4 regions of the Yersinia kristensenii genome follow, and region 1 is predicted to be linked to each of the others. Evidence: riboswitches for the same ligand, from Rfam matches in the RefSeq annotation. Region 1 holds a riboswitch; each other region holds the start of a gene.

Region 1 (4,214 bases):
GGAGCTGGCTGAGGTGCTCTGTTGCTCGCGCCGCCATGTGCGCTCTTTATTGGGCAGTATGCAGCAAGAGGGTTGGCTGAGTTGGCAGGCGGAAGCCGGCCGTGGTAAGCGCTCACAACTGACCTTCCTCTGTTCCGGATTGGCCTTACAACAACAGCGGGCCGAAGAGTTGTTGGAACAAGAAAGTATTGATCAACTGGTGCAGTTGGTCGGGGATAAAAAAGCGGTGCGCCAAATGCTGCTATCCCAGTTGGGGCGCAGCTTCCGGCAAGGTAAACATATTCTGCGGGTGCTCTATTACCGGCCATTACAAAACCTATTACCCGGCACCGCGTTGCGCCGCTCAGAAACTCATATGGTGCGGCAGATTTTTAACGGCCTGACGCGGATAAATGAGGAAAATGGGGAACTGGAACCTGATTTATCTCATCACTGGCAAGCCATCAGCCCATTACATTGGCGCTTTTATTTGCGCCCAGCCATTCATTTTCATCATGGCCGTGAGCTGGAAATGAATGATGTGATTACCAGCCTGACTCGGTTAATCCCCCAACCGCTGTTTTCGCATATCACGGCAGTGCGCTCGCCGACGCCGTATGTGATTGATGTGCATCTCAGCGCCCCGGATAACTGGTTGCCGTGGTTGTTGGGCAGTGTGCACGCCATGATCTTGCCGCAAGAGTGGGAAAATCAGCCGGATTTTCGTCGGCATCCGGTCGGGACAGGCCCTTATTCTGTGATTCGAAATCACCATAGCCAATTGAAAATTCAGGCATTTGATAATTATTTTGGTTTTCGCGCACTGATTGATGAGGTCAATATTTGGGTATTACCGGAGCTGTCTGAAGAATTGGTTTATTCTGGTGTGCAATTGCAAGCTGACGATACCAGTAAAAATGAGCTGGAAAGTCGGCTGGAAGAAGGCTGTTATTTTCTGCTATTCGACCAGCGCTCACCCCAAACCTGCCATCCTGACATCCGCCGTTGGCTGTGTGAACTCATCACCCCCGTCGCCCTACTCAGCCATGCCGATCCCTTTTATCAGCGCTACTGGTCACCGGCTTATGGCATGTTGCCGCGCTGGCATCATAACCGGCTCACCGTATTGGAACCTAAACCAGAAGGTCTGACCGAACTGACACTGACGTTTTACAGTCACCATTCAGAGTTTGATGCTATCAGCCAAACCTTGACCACATTATTAGCTGCACATGGGGTCAAATTGCTCATAAATGTGGTGGATTATGTCAGTTGGTATCAGGGGGATGCGCAGAGCGACATCTGGCTCGGCAGCGCCAATTTTTATCTGCCATTAGATTTCTCATTATTTGCCACCTTGTATGAGCTGCCACTGCTGCAATATTGCCTGGATGAAAAACTGCACCAAGATGTTGAATTATGGCGAAATAATGCCCTGCCGATGGCGGAATGGAGCCAGCGCTTGGTCAGCCAGAATCAATTTCACCCACTGTTCCATCACTGGCTAGAATTATATGGGCAGCACAGTATGCGCGGGGTGCGCATGAACACACTCGGCTGGTTTGACTTCAAATCGGCCTGGTTTACGCCGCCAGAGGGCTAAACTCGCTTTCGCCCGCCCCAATTAAACTCTACAATAGCGCCGTCTCAACGGGGTGCAAGAACATCGCTAGCCAAGTTCAATCCGGTGCCGCAAGTGTTAAAAACACAGCGAGCCGGGTTCAGACAGTGGCGGACAGCACGGAGAAACCGGAGCGTACTTGAAGTACGTGAGGATTTCGAGTACTGCCCAACGCTGTATCAACCACGGCGCAGCACGTTTTTGCTGAGAGCAAACCCGTCGAACCTGATCCGGTTAACACCGGCGGAGGGATTTGAGAAAAATAACGCCGTATCATCTTGATATTTATGTTATTTACCGCCTCAGATACCTTTGCCACCTTTATCCTTAAGGAGTGCAAAGTGTTTAAACGCATGATTTCCTGCTTGTTTTTGCTGTCTGCTGCTGCCGTCGCTGCTGATAAACCCACATTGACTGTTTATACCTATGATTCTTTCGCGGCTGATTGGGGCCCCGGGCCGTCGATTAAAAAAGCCTTTGAAGCCGAGTGTGATTGCCAGCTGAAATTTGTAGCACTGGAAGACGGTGTTTCCCTGCTGAACCGCTTGCGGATGGAGGGTAAAAATAGTCAGGCCGATGTGGTGTTAGGCTTAGATAACAATCTGGTTCAAGCGGCAGAGCAAACCGGATTATTCGTGCCGAGTCAGGTAGATACCAGCGACCTAACTTTGCCGGAAAAATGGCAGAATAACACTTTCGTCCCCTACGATTACGGCTATTTTGCTTTTGTGTATGACAAAAACAAACTGAAAAACCCGCCGAAAAGCCTGCAAGAATTGGTCGACAGCCAAGAGCCGTGGAAAGTGATTTATCAAGACCCGCGCACCAGCACACCGGGCCTCGGTTTAATGTTGTGGATGCAAAAAGTCTATGGCGACCAAGCCCCGCAAGCATGGCAAAAATTAGCGAAAAAAACCGTCACCGTGACCAAAGGCTGGAGCGAAGCTTACGGCTTGTTCCTAAAAGGTGAAGGCGATTTAGTGCTGAGCTATACCACTTCTCCGGCTTACCATCTGATTGAAGAGAAGAAAGACAACTATGCCGCGGCCAATTTTAGCGAAGGCCATTATCTGCAAGTGGAAGTGGCCGGTGTGGTGGCGTCCAGCAAACAACCGGAACTGGCGCAGCGCTTTATGCAGTTTATGGTCACCCCTGCATTCCAGAATCATATTCCGACCGGCAACTGGATGTATCCAGTGATCAAAATGGATTTACCGGCTGGATTTGAAACACTCACCGTGCCGCAAAAAGCTTTACAGTTTGATGCAAAAGACGTGGCAGATAATCGCGGTAAATGGATTCAAACATGGCAATCCGCCGTCAGCCATTAATCGCCCCCTGGCTGTGGCCGGGGCTGCTGGCGGCCTTGCTGATAGTCGGTGTCGCCTTGCTGGCGTTCAGCGCTATCTGGCGTCATGCCCCGGCAGCCGACTGGCAAAGCATCTGGCATGACCGCTATCTGTGGCATGTGATTCGCTTCACTTTCTGGCAGGCGTTTCTTTCTGCGCTGCTGTCCGTTATTCCGGCGATTTTTTTGGCGCGCGCCTTATACCGCCGCCGCTTCCCTGGCCGCCAACTGATGCTGCGCTTATGCGCCATGACACTGGTGCTGCCGGTGCTGGTCGCCATTTTTGGCATTCTGACAGTGTATGGCCGCCAAGGTTGGCTGGCGGCGCTGTTGGGCTGGCTGGGGGGTGGATTACCGCTTCTCACCCTATGGTTTACAAGGGATTTTGCTGGCGCATATTTTCTTTAATATGCCGCTGGCGACCCGCTTGTTATTGCAGTCATTGGAAAGCATTGCCGTTGAACAGCGCCAGTTAGCCGCCCAATTGGGCATGAACGGCTGGCAGCATTTTCGCTGGGTCGAATGGCCCTATCTGCGCCGCCAAATTCTGCCGACTGCCGCGCTGATTTTCATGCTGTGTTTTGCCAGCTTTGCCACCGTGCTTTCTCTGGGGGGCGGGCCGCAAGCCACCACCATCGAACTGGCTATTTATCAGGCGCTTAGCTATGACTACGATTTGGGGCGCGCCGCATTATTGGCACTGATTCAACTGGGCTGTTGCCTGGGCTTGGTGGTGCTGAGCCAACGGCTAAGTTCAGTGTTAGCGGTGGGGAATACCCACGGTCAGGAGTGGCGTAGTCAGCAAGACAGTTCGTGGTCGCGCATTAGCGATACCTTGTTAATCGGGGCAGCATTATTATTGATGGTGCCGCCATTACTCGCCGTCGTGATTGATGGCAGCAATAAAACAATCTTGACCGTGCTACAGCAACCGGCGCTGTGGCAAGCTTTCTTTACCTCACTGATCATCGCCATTGGCGCAGGATTATTGTGTGTCACTCTGACCATGATGCTGCTATGGAGTAGCCGTGAGCTGAAACTGCGCCACCACGCAGCTTACGGACAAGCCTTGGATATCAGCGGCATGGTGATTCTGGCGATGCCGGGGATCGTGCTGGCCACCGGTTTTTTCTTATTACTCAATGACACGCTGGGCTTGCCGCAATCACCTTATGCATTGGTGATTTTGACCAATGCGCTGATGGCGGTGCCCTATGCATTAAAAGTGTTGGATAACCCGATGCGCGATCTGGCTGAGCGCTATAC
Region 2 (4,214 bases), 500 kb from region 1:
TATGACCCTTAACTGTAGGAAAAGTTGATCTATAGCACGAATTTTCATCCTAATTCTCGTTATAGCGCAATCTGTATGACAGCTTGATGTAAGCTATAAACCAGACAATGTTCAGTTGATAAACCTACTCCAGAAGGCCCTGCTATGTTGACCCTTGAGTTGCCCGAAGCCCCCAAGAAGCTGTATTACTCTGCTGGGGATGCCCATCCGCTAGATAAGCTTGAGAGCGATAAAATCGTCCAAATGGTGATCGACCTGGATGTTGCCAACTCTGACAGTGAGCACTATGTTACCGGCTGGATGGGGCTAAATAGCGTGGTGGTGATACGGAATTATCAAAATAAGCGCGGTACCGCCAATGGTTTTGTGCTGAACAAAGGGGATCAATATCGGCTGAGTATTCAGTCGATTGAGTTTCGTATCCCCAAGATGGTGTTGTGGATGAGTTTTCGCCGCAAGCCCCGCACCATGGAGTTAATAACTTACGAAACATTAGGCGACCAACCCAGTGGTATGCAGCAATATCGTAATATTCTCGAAGAGGAATTACGCCAGCAACTGGATGAAGATTGGCGCGAACTGAACGATTATCTGGGCGCGGCTTGTTGGCAAATCGAAAATAATGTTCCTTTGTGGCAGCAAGCGCATCGAGAAATAACTTTGGATGCCATCAACCAACTCGCGGCAGCCTCCATTTTTCGGACCAAACATTTGCAAACTGATGGTAATTATGCCGGTTTCTGGGCGGGAGAATACTTTTTTGCCGTCAGACAACCTACGGCAGATAACCCCTTGCCAGCGATGCAAATTTCCTGGCGGGAAGGCGAAAAAGACATCGGTAGCTATCAGTTCGATCTGATAAAAGATGAAGCAGGCGAGCCGAAGTTGCTATTGTGCATTCGCCCGCGCAAAGGGGCTAAAAGTTACCTGCTTAACCGTTTTGATGCTCAGCATTTGCAGCGTGCCGTCGCGATGTTTACCATGACACAGCGCTATTTACTGGCGTAATAATCCCATCGGCTTCAGCACCCAGAGTCAGTGATTCGGGTACATGAGCACAGCTAACCCCCCTGCGGCTTCAAGGGCAAAAAGATACCCAAAGCCATTGGAGTTGCAGGTAGGCGGCAAGTGAATACATCCCGATGAGCTGACATCAGTCAGTGATTCGGGTACATGAGCACAGCTAACACCCCTGCGGCTTCAAGGGCAAAAAGATACCCAAAGCCATTGGAGTTGCAGGTAGGCGGCAAGTGAATACATCCCGATGAGCTGACATCAGTCAGTGATTCGGGTACGTGAGCGCAGCTAACACCCCTGCGGCTTCAAGGGAGCAGGGTATCACCACCATGGGTGGAAATGGTGCACCGGCCCGATCCCCTGCCCCACTTCGAGGGTATCGGCCTGCTCCAGCGCCCCTTGTAGATAGTCTTTGGCTGCTCTCACGGTGTCGGCCCAACTCGCGTGCCGTGGGCGCAATGCCGCCAGTGCTGCCGATAAGGTGCAACCGGTGCCGTGGGTATGTCGGGTATTAACCCGGCGCGTCACAAAGCGCTGCTCACCCTGCGCGGTAAATAACCAATCAGGGCTTTCTTGGCCGCTCAGATGCCCGCCTTTCATCAATACCCCCTGACAGCCCAGAGCCAACAGCGCTCGTCCCTGTTCACACATTTCTTGCTCATTATGTGCGGGCTGACAATCAAGTAGTGCTGCGGCTTCCGGCAAATTAGGTGTAATCAAAGCAACTTGCGGGAGCAGTAAGCGGCGCACGGCATCAACGGCCTCAGGTGCGAGCAACGGATCCCCGCTTTTGGCAACCATTACGGTATCTAACACTACAAATGGGATAGGATAACGGCGCAGTTGCATAGCAACAATATCGACAATTTCCGCATTTGCCAGCATGCCGATTTTAGCGCTATCGATACGCACATCACTGAGAACAGAATCTAATTGAGCAGCAACAAAGGCCGGTTCGATGGGATAGACCGACTGCACACCACGGGTATTTTGCGCCACTAAAGCGGTAATAACACTGGTGCCGTAGGCCTGTAATGCAGAAAAGGTTTTTAGATCAGCCTGGATACCGGCACCGCCGCTTGGGTCAGTTCCGGCAATAGTTAACACATTGATTCGCTTCATTAATATACTTCCCTACGCTGGCATAATCCAGATCAGGTAATACGGGTAATATCTCAGCCATACCACTCTTTGTGGAGGCACCCCGAGTCAGAATTGTTATTATCACGGGCAAGTGATAGAAGATCAATCATGCATTCACCAAATCAATGTTCAACTCAGCAATCTTGGAGAGATAACCGAAGAATGAGCATCCAGATTCGTCAGTATCAGGAAAGTGACCGGCCATTTTTGCGCACTTTGTATTTGGCATCACGTCGGGCAGCTTTTAGCTGGCTGGATGGGGAGCGTTTTCATCTGGAGGATTTTGATAGCGCCATCCTTGACGAGACCATTTTGGTCGCTATTGACGGCGATAATCATCTGGGTTTTGCTTCCATATTTATAGCGGAGAACTTCCTGCATAATCTATTTGTTGCCCCTCACATTCAGCAACGTGGGGTCGGTAAGGCTTTATTGCTGGCGGCACAAAATCTATTTACCGGCCAGGGTTCATTAAAGTGCCTGACAAAAAACCAGCAAGCACGGGTATTTTATCAAAAGCATGGTTGGGTGGAAATTGCTACGGGGAAAAGCCATGATGGCGACTATATTTTGATGCATTGGCATAATTAAAAAGTTAAATAAGGATAATATTGATAATATTGAGTAGAAATTTAAATAAGGTAAAAACCTGATTAATGTGCAGTTGGCTACCTCCCTATAACACGTCATGCTACAGTTAAACTCAAATGTCACTTGAATAAACTTAATTAAGGATAACTATGCTGACCGTATCTGGAAGTTCAAATTCATTCACAGTAAATCTCGCCAAAATCAATAACATCTCATCGGGAATAAATAGTGAACAGCAGAAAATTGGCACTCGATATGAAGCAATAGACCATATTAAGACCTTGACCCATGATAAATATGGCGAACTATTTGAAGTGGAAAACACTATTGGCAGCTTAAATGGTAAAACAGAAGTCCCACTAAGGTCGATTGAACTCGCGAGTGGTGAAAAGCAATATTTTGCTACGGCCAAAATGGATCCCAGGAAATATTTCTATATTGAAGATAGCTTTGACAATCAATGGAATATGAAGGATTTATCTATTACAGACTATAACATACGTCACGTGGTTTTTATTTTCGGCTCTGAATTCTCTTCCAATACCTTTCCCATTGGCATGAATCTTTCGACCGAAAAGACAGAAGAAATTGACGATATTTATTATGTACACTGCCACCAGACAATTAAATTCGCGTTACATGAATCACGACTTGACGAAAATGAAATAAAACAAAAGTCAAAATTAATAAATAGTATTATTAATGAAAAAAAACCAGAATTAATACAGTTATTAAAAAACTGCACCTCCAGAAACATCAATTGTTCCAGTAAGGATGCGGTAAAACTTTGTGAGGAATTCCCCAAAATCTTTGATAGCACCGATACAGTCACACCCAATATGCAAATCAATGCACACAAACTGGTAAATGAACTTGAAAAAAATGGTTAAGCAAACAAAGGGAACTTGGTTCCCTTTGTTTTATCTTCTATTCTCCGCGTAATGCTTTAACATCATCGGCTTTGATATTCAGAGTGGGTTGGCCAAACTGTTGCAATAGATAATTGCTCAAACTGACAACCTGCTCATCCGTTAATGTGTTGGCAAAACCGGGCATAAAGACTTCGCCGTCATTAGTTTTGCGCGATACGCCATGCAATATCACGTTAATCATATTATTAGGTGTGGAAGCACCCACCGCCGAATTTTTCATCAATGATGGATAATAACCGTCTTTTACGCCCTCACCGGTAAAGCTGTGGCAACTGGCACAGTTTCCCAAATACAAGCGCGCGCCGTCAGTGTTATTATTCGCCGTGAAAGGTACGCCACGTAATGTATTAACACTGGTCGCCGACTGCCCCCAATCCGAACGGCTCTTAGTTTCGTCATTTGGATTCAATGGCTTCAGGGTGCGCAAATAAACTGCCATTGCATTCAGATCACTGTCAGTCAAATGCCGGGTGCTGTTTTCAATCACTTCCGCCATCGGCCCAGCGGCTTGCGCTTTACCATCGACATGGC
Region 3 (4,214 bases), 1.5 Mb from region 1:
TTCCAGTGAAATGAATGACCGCCTAATGCAACGCAGCGAGTTAGAGCGTTTCTTGCGCCAAGCTATTAAACACAATGAATTCAACCTTTACTATCAGCCGCGCTATCGTATTGCAGGAACCAAACTTACAGGTGCCGAAGCGCTGGTGCGCTGGAACCACCCGGTGTTGGGGCTGCTGATGCCAGATCAATTTATTGCTTTGGCAGAAGAGACCGGCCTTATTACCGCCATCAGCGATTGGACGATGCTTCAAGCCTGTCAGGATGCAGCTACATGGCCCGCCTCACTGATTGTTTCAGTCAATATATCTGCCATTGAATTCCGCAGCCAACATCTTATTGAGCGAGTGCGACAAGTTTTGCGGCAGACCGGGTTACCGAGCCACCGGCTGGAGTTAGAAATCACTGAGCGGATAATGATTGAAGATGCAGATGGCGCCTTTAAAACCATGACCGCATTGAAAGCCTTGGGCGTGCGTTTATCAATGGATGATTTTGGGACTGGATATTCCTCACTGAATTATCTGCGCCGCTTCCCATTCGATGGTTTGAAAATTGATAAGAGCTTTATTGATGAGCTGACGCAGTCCCGTGAAGGGCAATCAATTGTCGAGGGAATTATTAACCTCGGCCACGCGCTCTCTATGACCGTGACCGCCGAAGGCGTTGAAACCACAGAACAACTTGAGCATCTACAAGCGTTAATGTGCGATGAAGCCCAAGGTTATCTTCTGGGTAAGCCAATGAAATTAAATGAATTATTAAATATTACTCATCAAACAGATAATGATAAATAAAACATCAAGAAAAATGGCTCAGCCTCTGGATAAATGACTTACAAAGGCTGAGCCGCAGCAGTTTTACTGAGTGGGTTGGCTTTTTAATTTGAAGTTAACAATATCGTAAACCAAACCATCTATTGTACTTTTGACTTGTTCTGCAGAAATCGGTACGCCGCTGTTACTGACATCCTTACCATAAGCTTTGCGTACGACGACAATAACGGGTTTGCCGGTATTAGAATCAATAACCTGTAATTCCAAATAAAGCGCAGTATGTTGGGTGCGGTTACCGGTCGCCGCCATAGTTCCGGCAATAACAGCGGCTATTGGAATCATCTCATAGACTTGAATATCTTTATCTTCCGCAGAAACTGCGGTAATTGCACCTCGTACAATCAAAATATTGTGTTTTTTCGGTGAATTGACTAGCGGTAATTGTTGGCTAACGGCCTGTTTAAGCCTTTTATTCGCGTAAGCTAATATTTCATCTAATGTTTTCTGACTTACTCGTTGAGTTGGGCTTGATCTTGGATAATAGACCAACGGCGTATAATAAATGCCAGTGTATTTATCAACATTGAAATCGGGTGAAACCCAACGCAATACTTTCTGGCCACTTGCGGATTCAGATTCTTGTAACTTACTGTAATCACCAAGAAAACCAGAGTACTGCGCACTGGTTGTGACCTTTGAGGCGCATCCTGCCATTAATATCCCGACGGCAAACAGCGCCGCTATCTTATAACTGTTCAGAATGGCCATTATATTTTCCTATATGTTCATTAGGGAACTAAAAAAACAGAGATGTGGAAATAGACCGGGAAGACAAAAGAGTCAGAATGTCCTCTATTTAAATGTTAAACCATGGCAAAATATTTGCTGAATATAAATTCAAAAATTAAAAGCCCCCGCAGAGGCTGATCATTAAATTTAATCTGAGAATAAAATCTTGGCAGGATAGAGAGAAGATCGGGCAAGAGTTAAGACACCAGAGTCTCCAATTGATAAAGGCCATCAAGAAATGCGGGAATAAAACTCCCCGGCCCAGCGACGCGTTGAGATACCTGCCCGCCGACTTGCGACATAATTCGGCAAGCGGTAGCAACATGGTGCAAACGATCCCCGTCTAGCGCACAAAATGCCGCCACCACCGCAGACAGCGCACAACCAGTGCCCACCACCCGGGTCATCAGCTTATCACCGCCAGCCACGGCAAAATCGCGTTGACCATCAGTGACATAATCTACCTCACCGGTTACGGCAACCACCGTCTGGGCCTGTCGGGCCAATTGGCGAGCAGCAGGTAAAGCTGCCAGCGACGTATCCACACTATCCACTCCGCGCCCCATGGTCGCCATACCACTCAATGCCATGATCTCCGAGGCGTTTCCACGTATAGCCGCAGGTTTTAGTGTGAGTAAATGGCGGGCGAAATCAGTACGATATGCCAGCCCGCCCACCGCAACGGGGTCCAGCACCCAGGGTGTTCCCGCTTGATTAGCCGCGATTACCGCGCTCAACATGGACTCTGCTCGCGCCCGATGCAGCGTTCCAATATTAATAAGCAAACTGTTCGCCATAGCACTGAATTGCGCGGTTTCTTCCGGCTCTACCACCATGGCGGGGAAAGCCCCCAGAGCGAGCAACACATTAGCGGTAAATGACTGCACCACTTCATTGGTCAGACAATGCACCAATGGCGGCGTGGCACGGAATTGATGCCAACTGGCGGTAGCCCGTGCATCTGGGAAAAGAGTGGGTGAAATAGAGGTGTCAGTGTGGATGGTATTCATAGTGTCCCCTCACCGGCGAACAGGAAGGGGAGGCCTTGTTTAAGGCACCGCAACTTCCCTCCGCTGGCATAATCCAGATCAGGTCATACGGGTCTTATCTCAGCCACACCAGATTAAACGGTGGGCACCCCGAGTCAACGAACTTCATTATTAACACGTTAACCCATATTCATCACTCAGAATGATACAATTTTGCTGAATATAGTTTTAATTGCTCGCATTATCATGTTGATAGAATAAAACCTCATATTCTCAATGGGATAACTCAAAAACCATTAGCGAATTTTTAGTATTTTTATCCTCAAACTTGGCCTATCTTAGGGAGCATTATTCTGCCTTTTAATGGTGATTCTGATGCCAAATTCTGCTTTATCCCCGCTAATGCCCGCATTTGAGCACCATCAGACTCATCTTTCTCTTACCTCGCCACAAATACAGCTATCTTGTGGCAAATGGCTGCCGCCCAATGCTGAGTGGATGCCAGAACCCTTGTGGCAAGGTATTAAGCTGATTCTGGTGCTGCGCGGCTCATTGCAATGCCGCCTGGAAAATCAGGAAAACATCACCATCAGCAGCCCAACACTCTGTGTGATTGCCAATCATGAAGAAAATATCAGCCACCAGCGTTTTACCCCCGACACTTCAATGCATTATGCCAGTGTGCGTTTAGATGCCGAGATGCTCGACTCCCTCGAAATATCTGACCTGCCGCTATTGCAGCGGGCAACTCAGCACGGGCCACAGTTATTGTGCCAGCCCGCCAGTAAACCGATGCAGGCGCTGGTGCAACAAATGATAACCAACCCACTGCAAGGGAAATTCCGCGATTTGTATCTGGCAGGTAAAGCATTGGAACTCAGCGCTTTTGCACTGGAGCAGCTACAGGGACAGCACACGCCCACTAACCCACCGCGCCTTAATCAGGCGGATATTGAGCGCATCCATCAGGCCCGCGAATTACTGGCCGCCGACCTGGCTAATGCCCCAACACTCTATCAATTGGCCCGTCAAGTGGGGTTAAACGTGCGCAAGTTGAATCATGGTTTTAAAATGTTACTGGGCTGCACCGTCGCCGCCTGCTTACAAGAGCTGCGCTTGCAACAAGGCTACCGTCTGCTGGTCAGCGGCGACTGCCCAATAGCTAATGTGGCCTGGTCGGTAGGCTATACCCCAGCTCACTTCTCAACCGCATTTCGTAAACGTTTTGGTTTGTCGCCTCACACACTGCGCCAATAATTCAGTCTCTTTTCATTAAGTTATATTTTATCTAAAACAATAGTCGCAGAAATTAAAGTGACTGCGCTGTGGCTTGAATACAAATGAGATACATTCCCATTTTTGGGAAATGACCTCTAGGAAAGCCACATTATGACGTCCCATTTACGCCATTTACTACCACCAGCGGCATTCATTGCTTTATGCTTCCCGGCCCTGAGCCAGGCTGACAGCGATAAAAAAGCGGCAGCAGATACGCTTATCGTGACCGCCAAACAGGCTGAATCCCCCACTGGGCCGGTCAACGGTTATATTGCGACCCGCAGCAGCACCGCCACCAAAACCGATACCCCGCTGATTGAAACGCCGCAAGCTATCTCAGTGGTCAGCCGGGCTGAGATAACGGCCCATAATGCCCAATCCGT
Region 4 (4,214 bases), 1.8 Mb from region 1:
CCGTAAGCGCCATGTTTAATCGCCAACCGCCAGTAATCATTGATAAATAACCGCGCCTGATAGCGTTTACCTAATTGAATGGCGGTAGCAATATCTTGTTCTACCTGCGCATCCTCTAACGCCTTGATACGCAATTGGATGGTGGTCACGCCTGCCGCAAGCAGGCGCTCTATCCACAGCACGGAATCGACCACCGGATACAGACCAAGGCGCTGTTTGGTGGCGGGGAAACCTTTCTCAGCAGAAAATAAAGCATGATTAGACGGGCTCATTATTCGCCTCCACTTTCAGACTGGCGGGGGCGTGATGTGATTTATTGATATATAACTCACTACCACGGGAGCGGAACTCAGCTGACATTTGCTCCATACCGGATTGCAAAACTTCGATAGGTTGGGCTGCTGTTCCTTGTGACGCTGCCAGTTCTTGCTTCGCGGCATAATCGCGCACTTCCTGCGAAATTTTCATTGAGCAGAATTTCGGCCCACACATGGAGCAGAAATGCGCCACTTTGCCGGATTCTTGTGGCAGGGTTTCATCGTGGTAAGCACGCGCGGTTTCGGGGTCGAGAGCCAAATTGAATTGATCTTCCCAACGGAATTCAAAACGTGCTTTTGACATGGCGTTGTCGCGGATTTGCGCACCGGGGTGGCCTTTTGCTAAATCAGCAGCATGAGCAGCAATTTTATAAGTAATAAGTCCTTGTTTTACATCTTCTTTATTAGGTAAGCCAAGGTGCTCTTTGGGCGTGACATAACACAGCATGGCGCAGCCAAACCAGCCAATCATCGCCGCACCTATGCCGGAGGTGAAATGGTCATAGCCGGGGGCAATGTCGGTGGTCAAGGGGCCTAAGGTATAAAATGGCGCTTCGTGGCAATGCTCCAATTCTTCAGTCATATTGCGGCGAATCATTTGCATTGGCACATGCCCAGGGCCTTCAATCATCACCTGCACATCATATTCCCAGGCAATTTTGGTCAATTCGCCCAAGGTATGCAGCTCAGCGAATTGGGCTTCATCATTGGCATCCTGAATGGAGCCAGGGCGCAGGCCATCACCCAGTGATAATGAAACATCATAAGTCGCGCAGATCTGGCAGATTTCGCGGAAATGCTGATACAGGAAATTCTCCTGATGATGGGAAAGACACCATTTCGCCATAATCGACCCACCACGGGAGACGATACCGGTCAGGCGTTTGGCGGTCATCGGCACATAACGCAGCAACACACCGGCATGAATAGTAAAGTAATCAACCCCTTGTTCGGCCTGTTCTAGCAAGGTGTCGCGGAACATTTCCCAGGTGAGGTTCTCCGCCACGCCATTCACTTTTTCCAGCGCCTGATAGATAGGGACAGTGCCAATGGGGACTGGGCTATTACGCAGTATCCATTCACGGGTTTCATGAATATAGCGGCCAGTGGACAAATCCATCACGGTGTCAGCCCCCCAGCGGGTCGACCACACCAGTTTTTCCACTTCTTCCTCAATGGAGGAGGTCACGGCAGAATTGCCGATGTTGGCGTTCACTTTCACCAAAAAGTTACGGCCAATAATCATCGGCTCAGATTCGGGGTGGTTAATATTCGCGGGGATGATAGCTCGACCGGCGGCGACTTCCTGTCGGACAAACTCTGCGGTGATATTGTCGGGCAGATGCGCGCCAAATGTTTGCCCCGGATGCTGCTGGCGTAATATTTCACTGTGAATACGTTCACGGCCCATATTTTCCCGCAGGGCGATAAACTCCATTTCTGGGGTGATTTTACCGGCTCGGGCGTAATGCAACTGGGTCACACATTGGCCCGCAAGGGCTTTTTTCGGACGCGGCAGATGCTCAAAACGCAAATGGTCCAAACCCTCATCGGCCAAGCGCTGTTGGGTAAAGCCGGAACTGACCGAGCTGAGCGCGGCAGTATCCTGACGATCGGCTATCCAGTTCTCGCGCAGTTTGGGTAAACCGGCATGCACATCCAGCTTAGCGCTGGGATCGCCATAAGGGCCGGAGGTGTCATACACCGGGATAGCTTCATTTTCTTCATAGTGAGGTGAGTCCTTACCGCCCCCGATCAATGTTGGGCTGAGTTGGATCTCGCGCATGGGAACTTGAATATCGGGCCGTGAGCCTTGCAGATAAATTCGTTGTGAATTAGGGAAGGTAACCCCTTGCAGGGTATCAATAAACTGCTGGGCTTCTTCACGTTGTGCCTTGCGCGGGCGTGATGGGTTTTTAGTGGTGACATTATTAGACATAGCAATTCCTACCAATGTGGTTAAGGGGAAAATTGCTTGTCTGGAGCTTGGCGGGAGTAACGATGTTGGCCAGTGACCGGCAGCCACCTGTCAGGGGAATGCCGGGCCTGTAGCGATAAATTACTCTTGTTCCCTTCGCGGGTATTAACCCGATCAGGTTCCGCGGATCCCGAATTAACGGTCTCAGCCTGCGTTTGTTTTCCTCAGAAAACAGGTGCTAGGCACTCCGACAAGAATCGTTACTATACGAGGTTGAATTAAAACTACAAGCCCGTGCTGATCAGTGGGCTATTTTACCTGCTCTGTTTGAATAACTGGCTGGGCGGCTTGCCACGACTCGGCCGCCCATTGAATTAATTGATCTTCCAGCCGAAAACGGGCATCAAGTGATTCGCCGATATCAGATAAAGCTTGTTGAAACTCGGTGCAGCTATCGTCATCTATCTCAATGTTTGTATAGCGATCATGGAATGCCATGATAGTTTGAGTGTTATTTTTCAAAGCAGGATAAACTTTGGTGGTCAGAGCCATTTTCGGGCTGGATGCGCCTTCCACCTGTTTGATAATTCTGTCGTAGATATTGAAATGTCCGGAGGAGAGATAATCCACCAGATTATGACAAAAGTTCTCCAGCGCTTTTTCATTAAGCGGGGTATGCTTTTCTTTTTGCGGCTTAATACCGATCACTGTGCAATACGAGACTAAAAGTTCTTTACGTGCATGAAGCCATTGATCAATTAATTCATTACTGCCGCCAACGCGTTGAGTCAGGCTTTCCAGTCGGTTGAGCATGATCGACTCCGTAAGTAAGAAAAAGTAAAAGTGGGTTACAAAAATGTAACAAGCCGGATTCTAGATTGCCAGTGAAGTCGAGGTTGTGCAACAACGATATGGAACTACAACTTACAGGTAAAGAAAGTGGCTGGTGGATTGTCAGCCACGAGAACAAATTATGGTTACCAAACGGGGAGTTACCGCAGGGTAATGCAGCCAATTGGTCATTACAGGGCGCGACCGCACGGCAGATTGGTGAATGGCAAGGGCAGGCTGTTTGGCTGATTCGCCAGATGATGTCCACCGAGATGGGTTCAGTACGGCAATTGCTGGATGTCGATCGCGGTTTGTTTCAACTGGCGGGGCGCGGCGTACAATTGGCCGAGTTTTATCGATCTCACCGCTATTGTGGCTATTGTGGGCATCAAATGCATGCCAGCCGCACCGAGTGGGCTTGTCTGTGTAATCATTGCCGTGAACGTTATTATCCACAAATCGCCCCTTGCGTGATTGTTGCCATTCGCCGTGGTGATGAAATTTTATTGGCGCAACATGTTCGCCATCGTGGCGGTATTAACACTGTGTTGGCCGGGTTTGTCGAAGTGGGGGAGACGCTGGAACAGGCGGTTTCCCGCGAAGTGCTGGAAGAAAGTAATATCCACATTAAAAACCTGCGCTATGTGACGTCACAGCCGTGGCCATTCCCGCATTCACTGATGATGGCCTTTATGGCGGAGTATGATAGCGGTGAGCTACAACACGATCCTAAAGAGCTGTTGAATGCCGGTTGGTATCGCTATGACCAATTGCCATTACTGCCGCCGCCAGGCACCGTGGCACGCCGACTGATTGAAGATACCGTCGTATTATGTCGCGAAGAGCAGTTCAATGCGGGTGAGTAGCTAAAAACCGCCATTAGCCGCAACAGGAAAGTATTATCTGGCATGCTACAATGCGTGGAGATAATCAAGGGAGCTTTATCATGAATGAGTTGAAAAACGATCGTTATCTGCGCGCTTTACTACGCCAGCCGGTAGATGTGACTCCGGTGTGGATGATGCGCCAGGCAGGCCGCTATTTGCCAGAGTATAAAGCCACCCGTGCTATTGCCGGGGATTTTATGTCGCTGTGCAAAAATGCTGAGTTGGCCTGTGAAGTGACGATGCAACCCTTGCGTCGTTATC

The links. Region 1 has a riboswitch for thiamine pyrophosphate ahead of thiB (thiamine ABC transporter substrate binding subunit). Riboswitches for the same ligand answer to the same signal wherever they lie in the genome.
Region 2: another riboswitch for thiamine pyrophosphate. It lies ahead of thiD (bifunctional hydroxymethylpyrimidine kinase/phosphomethylpyrimidine kinase); the one in region 1 lies ahead of thiB (thiamine ABC transporter substrate binding subunit).
Region 3: another riboswitch for thiamine pyrophosphate. It lies ahead of thiM (hydroxyethylthiazole kinase); the one in region 1 lies ahead of thiB (thiamine ABC transporter substrate binding subunit).
Region 4: another riboswitch for thiamine pyrophosphate. It lies ahead of thiC (phosphomethylpyrimidine synthase ThiC); the one in region 1 lies ahead of thiB (thiamine ABC transporter substrate binding subunit).

The regions. Positions count from the first base shown of each region.
Region 1 covers NZ_UHIY01000001.1:569,450-573,663, forward strand. Annotated here, with positions in the region: gene sgrR (HTH-type transcriptional regulator SgrR) at 1-1,582, shown strand, start outside; RNA gene DX162_RS02680 (sX9 sRNA) at 1,677-1,750, opposite strand; TPP riboswitch at 1,775-1,869, shown strand; gene thiB (thiamine ABC transporter substrate binding subunit) at 1,942-2,931, shown strand; partial or broken gene thiP (thiamine/thiamine pyrophosphate ABC transporter permease ThiP) at 2,907-4,214, shown strand, end outside.
Region 2 covers NZ_UHIY01000001.1:73,926-78,139, forward strand. Annotated here, with positions in the region: gene DX162_RS00340 (hypothetical protein) at 145-1,008, shown strand; gene thiD (bifunctional hydroxymethylpyrimidine kinase/phosphomethylpyrimidine kinase) at 1,339-2,139, opposite strand; TPP riboswitch at 2,132-2,234, opposite strand; gene DX162_RS00350 (GNAT family N-acetyltransferase) at 2,323-2,751, shown strand; gene DX162_RS00355 (hypothetical protein) at 2,901-3,641, shown strand; gene DX162_RS00360 (cytochrome c) at 3,679-4,214, opposite strand, start outside.
Region 3 covers NZ_UHIY01000001.1:2,022,241-2,026,454, reverse strand. Annotated here, with positions in the region: gene DX162_RS09355 (bifunctional diguanylate cyclase/phosphodiesterase) at 1-796, shown strand, start outside; gene DX162_RS09350 (DUF3313 domain-containing protein) at 860-1,543, opposite strand; gene thiM (hydroxyethylthiazole kinase) at 1,762-2,574, opposite strand; TPP riboswitch at 2,613-2,716, opposite strand; gene DX162_RS09340 (helix-turn-helix domain-containing protein) at 2,929-3,810, shown strand; gene DX162_RS09335 (TonB-dependent receptor plug domain-containing protein) at 3,943-4,214, shown strand, end outside.
Region 4 covers NZ_UHIY01000001.1:2,380,310-2,384,523, forward strand. Annotated here, with positions in the region: gene thiE (thiamine phosphate synthase) at 1-272, opposite strand, end outside; gene thiC (phosphomethylpyrimidine synthase ThiC) at 259-2,256, opposite strand; TPP riboswitch at 2,370-2,495, opposite strand; gene DX162_RS10910 (Rsd/AlgQ family anti-sigma factor) at 2,545-3,048, opposite strand; gene nudC (NAD(+) diphosphatase) at 3,147-3,932, shown strand; gene hemE (uroporphyrinogen decarboxylase) at 4,013-4,214, shown strand, end outside.